2 regions of the Variovorax sp. DAIF25 genome follow, and region 2 is predicted to be linked to the other one. Evidence: riboswitches for the same ligand, from Rfam matches in the RefSeq annotation. Region 2 holds a riboswitch; the other holds the start of a gene.
The links. A riboswitch is a leader RNA that binds a small molecule or an ion and turns the genes downstream of it on or off. The one in region 2 is predicted to bind S-adenosylhomocysteine.
Positions count from the first base shown of each region.

Region 1: linked by a shared signal. The riboswitch ahead of metH (methionine synthase) and the one ahead of ahcY (adenosylhomocysteinase) in region 2 are both predicted to bind S-adenosylhomocysteine.

Region 1 is NZ_CP136636.1:222,593-224,981, reverse strand. It holds gene metH (methionine synthase) at 1-981, opposite strand, end outside; S-adenosyl-L-homocysteine riboswitch at 1,042-1,166, opposite strand; gene R0232_RS01060 (PACE efflux transporter) at 1,236-1,673, opposite strand; gene R0232_RS01055 (LysR family transcriptional regulator) at 1,790-2,389, shown strand, end outside.
Region 2 is NZ_CP136636.1:6,659,541-6,661,929, forward strand. It holds gene ahcY (adenosylhomocysteinase) at 1-1,296, opposite strand, end outside; S-adenosyl-L-homocysteine riboswitch at 1,367-1,434, opposite strand; gene R0232_RS30850 (hypothetical protein) at 1,586-2,254, shown strand.

The sequences.
Region 1 (2,389 bases), 940 kb from region 2:
CGACAGCCGCTGGTTGACGTGCACCGGCTGCTCGGGCGTGCCGCGCCACTCGAGCTTCTTGCTGTCGTCCTTGGCGCCGCTCTTGGCGCTCTCGGCCACTTCGACGAGGCGCTCGCCGGCGTCGGGCCGGCGGTTGAGCACCACGTCCTCCACGCGCTCGCGCAGCTCGGGCTCGAGGTCGTCGTAGACGCCGACCATGCCGGCGTTGACGATGCCCATGTCCATGCCGGCCTGGATCGCGTGGTACAGGAACACGGTGTGGATCGCCTCGCGCACCGGGTCGTTGCCGCGGAAGCTGAAGCTCACGTTCGACACCCCGCCCGAGACCTTGGCGCCCGGCAGGTTCTGCTTGATCCAGCGCACGGCGTTGATGAAGTCGACCGCGTAGTTGTCGTGCTCCTCGATGCCGGTGGCGATCGCGAAGATGTTCGGGTCGAAGATGATGTCCTCGGGCGGGAAGCCCACCTCGTCGACCAGGATGCGGTAGGCGCGCTCGCAGATCTCGACCTTGCGCTCGTAGGTATCGGCCTGGCCCTTCTCGTCGAAGGCCATCACCACGGCGGCCGCGCCGTAGCGCTTCACGAGCTTCGCCTCGTGCTTGAACTTGTCCACGCCCTCCTTCATGGAGATCGAGTTGACGATGCCCTTGCCCTGGATACAGCGCAGGCCGGCCTCGATCACTTCCCACTTCGAGCTGTCGACCATCACCGGCACGCGCGCGATGTCGGGCTCGCTGGCGATCAGGTTGAGGAAGCGCACCATCGCGGCCTTGCTGTCGAGCATGGCCTCGTCCATGTTGATGTCGATCACCTGCGCGCCGTTCTCGACCTGCTGGCGCGCGACGGCCAGCGCATCCTCGAACTGGCCGTTGAGGATCATGCGCGCGAAGGCCTTGGAACCGGTGACGTTGGTGCGCTCGCCGATGTTGACGAACAGGGATCCCTCGCCGATGGCCACCGGTTCGAGACCGGACAGCTTCATGGGAGAAACGAAAGGCGCGGGGACATCGCTCATGGGGCTCACCTGGGCAGGGGAAGACACGTCAGGTGAGCGTCGTTGCAACCGGGCCTTCCGGGCAGGTTCTGCGAGAAGGCGCCTTCCAAGCCTGACGGCGGGTGCGCGGACCAGGGGTCCCGCGCGCCGCCGCTGCAACGCTCCTTGGAAGGGGTGGCGATTTTACCGGCTGCCGGCCGTGCCAACGGCCCGCGGGTGTATCCGCGGGCCGCCGGGAGGGCTCAGGCCGCCTGCGCGACCGGCGCCGCCGAGGCCGGCAGCCCGAAGGCGCGGTCGAAGGCCCAGTTGAAGACGAAGGTGTAGACCAGGAAGAAGACCACCAGCCCCAGGTCCATCACCAGCGCCTGCCACAGCGAGATGCCCAGGCCCCAGGCGAACATCGGCACCAGCAGCCCGATCAGGCCGCCCTCGAAGCCGATCGCATGGGCGATGCGGCGCTTGAGGCTGCGCCCGCGCACCGCCTGGCGCGCCTCCCAGCGCTCGAACAGGCTGTTGAAGATCAGGTTCCAGATCACCGCGATGACCGAGGCCGCCACCGCCAGCGCGCCCGAATGGCCGAGGCCGGCGCCCGTCAGCAGCGCCAGCCCGGCGCTGGCGGCCACGATGGCGATCCCTTCGTAGAGGGTGATGTAGACGATGCGACGCTGGATTCCCTGCATGACGGACTCTCTTGGCTTGTTGTGTGACTGCGATCCGTGGACTTTATGTGTCTCTTGCTGATATAAAAAGTCAACTTGTTTCAGTTTTATTGAAAGATCGACCCCATGAGGCGGCCATGAGCTTCTCCAGCGACAGCGTCGAGGTCTTCCTGGCCGTGATCGACCACGGCTCCTTCTCGGCCGCCGCGCGCGCCCTGCGCCGCGTGCCGTCGGCGGTCAGCATGGCCATCGCCCACCTCGAGGCCGAGCTCGACCTGCAGCTGTTCGACCGCAAGGGCCGCGAGCCCCGGCCCACGGCCGCCGCGCGCTCGCTCGAGCCGCAGGCGCGCGCGCTGGCGGCGCAGCTGCGCCAGCTCGACGCGCAGGCGCTGGCGCTCACGCAGGGGCTGGAGGAACGGCTCACGCTGGCGATCGCGCCCGAGCTGCTGGCCGCGCCCTGGAGCGGCGCGCTGGCCGAGCTGGCGCACGAGTACCCGCTGCTGCAGGTCGAGGTGCTGGCCGCGCCGCAGGCCGACGCGCTGGCGCTGCTGCATAGCGGCCGGGCCCAGCTCGCGCTGGTGTTCGAGCGGCCCAGCCTCGACGGGCGCGAGGGCTTCCAGGAGGTGGGCAGCGACACCATGGTCGCGGTGATGGCGCCGGGCCACCCGGTGCTGGCCGCCGCGCCCGGCGGCCGCCTGCGCGAGGAACACCTGATCGCCACCCGCCAGATCGTGGTG
Region 2 (2,389 bases):
CACGTAGACCTTGCCGGCCTGGTAGGCGTCGGGCTTGGTGAACAGCTCGATCTGGGCGATGGTCTGGTTCGCGAACGACGACGACATCACGAAGCTCGGGTGGCCCGTGCCGCAGCCCAGGTTCACGAGGCGGCCCTTGGCCAGCAGGATGATCTTCTTGCCGTCGGGGAAGGTGATGTGGTCGACCTGCGGCTTGATCTCTTCCCATTCGTACTTCTCGATCGACGCGACGTCGATCTCGTTGTCGAAGTGGCCGATGTTGCAGACGATGGCCTGGTCCTTCATCTTCGCCATCGTGTCGTGCGTGATGACGTCCTTGTTGCCGGTGGTGGTCACGAAGATGTCGGCCTTGTCGGCCGCGTATTCCATCGTCACGACCTTGTAGCCTTCCATCGCGGCCTGCAGCGCGTTGATCGGGTCGATCTCGGTGACCCACACCTGCGCCGACAGCGCGCGCAGCGCCTGGGCCGAGCCCTTGCCCACGTCGCCGTAGCCGGCCACGCAGGCCACCTTGCCGGCGATCATCACGTCGGTCGCGCGCTTGATGCCGTCGACCAGCGATTCGCGGCAGCCGTAGAGGTTGTCGAACTTGCTCTTGGTGACCGAGTCGTTGACGTTGATGGCGCGGAACAGCAGCGTGCCCTTGGCGCTCATCTCGTTGAGGCGGTGCACGCCGGTGGTGGTTTCCTCGGTCACGCCGATGATCTCGGCCGACTTGCGCGTGTACCAGGTCGCATCGACGGCCAGCTTGGCCTTGATCGCGGCGAAGAGGATGCGCTCTTCCTCGCTGCCCGGGTTGGCGATCACGCCCAGGTCCTTCTCGGCGCGCTGGCCCAGGTGCATCAGCAGCGTGGCATCGCCGCCGTCGTCCAGGATCATGTTCGGGCCTTCGCCCTTCGAGTCCTTGGGACCGAAGTCGAAGATGGCGTGGGTGTAGTCCCAGTAGTCCTTGAGCGACTCGCCCTTGATCGCGAACACCGGCGTGCCCGACGCGGCGATCGCGGCGGCCGCGTGGTCCTGCGTCGAGAAGATGTTGCACGAGGCCCAGCGCACCTGCGCGCCGAGGGCCTGCAGCGTTTCGATCAGCACCGCAGTCTGGATCGTCATGTGCAGCGAGCCGGTGATGCGCGCGCCCTTGAGCGGCTGGCTCTTGGCGAATTCCTCGCGGATGGCCATCAGGCCGGGCATCTCGGTTTCGGCGATGCGGATTTCCTTGCGGCCCCAGGCAGCGAGGGAGAGGTCGGCGATCGCCTGGTCGGCGGACGAAACAGGGGTGGGCTTGAGAACAGCGCTCATGTGAAGTGAACTCCAGAACTGTGTTTGAACGAGGCCACTGCGTCGGGGGAAAAAGACTCACCGCGAGAACAGCGGATGAGCGTGGTTGCGATGGGTCCGAGCCTCACGCCTGGCGGCGCTGCAACGCTCCTCGGAAGCGGCGGATTGTAGACGTGCCGGACACGGGCGCCAACGGCCGGGGCTTCCCACATCACGGAACGCGAGGGCGCGCCAACACCCCGCGTCATGCAGGGCTCAGAGTCGAGGCGTACAACGCTGCCTGCATTCCTTTTCCGCGAAAGCCCCTCCGATGCGTTCATCCCGCCTTTCCCCTCCCTCGTCGTCCAGCGCGCGCCGCGCGCTCTGCACGGCGGCCCTGCTCGGCCTCGCCACTCTGCCGGGCCTGTCCTTCGCGCAGCAGGCGCAGGCCGCGCAACCCGTGGTGCGCGTGCGCGGCACGCTGGTCTACGCCGATGCGAGCAAGCTCGTCGTCAAGGACCGCGGCGGCGAGGTCGTGAGCCTCGCGCGGCCCGCGGACATGTCGCTGTCGGAGGTCTATCGCATCAAGCTGTCCGACATCAAGAAGGGCAGCTTCATCGGCACCGCCGCGATGCCGCAGGCCGACGGCTCGCAGAAGGCGCTCGAGGTGGTGGTGTTCCCCGAGGCCGCGCGCGGCACCGGCGAGGGCCACTATCCCTGGGACCTGCAACCGCAGAGCACCATGACCAACGCCACCGTGGCCGACCTCGCGGCCGCGCCGCGCTCGGTGCGCGGCGGGCAGCAGCTGCGCCTGTCCTACAAGGGCGGCGAGAAGACCGTGATCGTGCCGCGCGACGTGCCGGTCGTGACCTTCCGCGCCGGCACCGAGGCGCTGCTGGTGCCGGGCGCCAAGGTGCTGGTCAATGCGCAGGAGCGCAACGGCACGCCGACCGCGCTGCGCGTGGTGGCCGGCCGCGACGGCTTCACGCCGCCGATGTAAGCCGTTGCCGCTACCCGCCGGCGCTCCAGCGAGCGCCGGTGCCGCGGCGCACACCATCCCTTCGGGAAATCCCCCAGGCAAATCCGCGGCCGCGATCGCCGCGGCAGGGTCGTCGCGGCGTATCGTGGCGGCGGA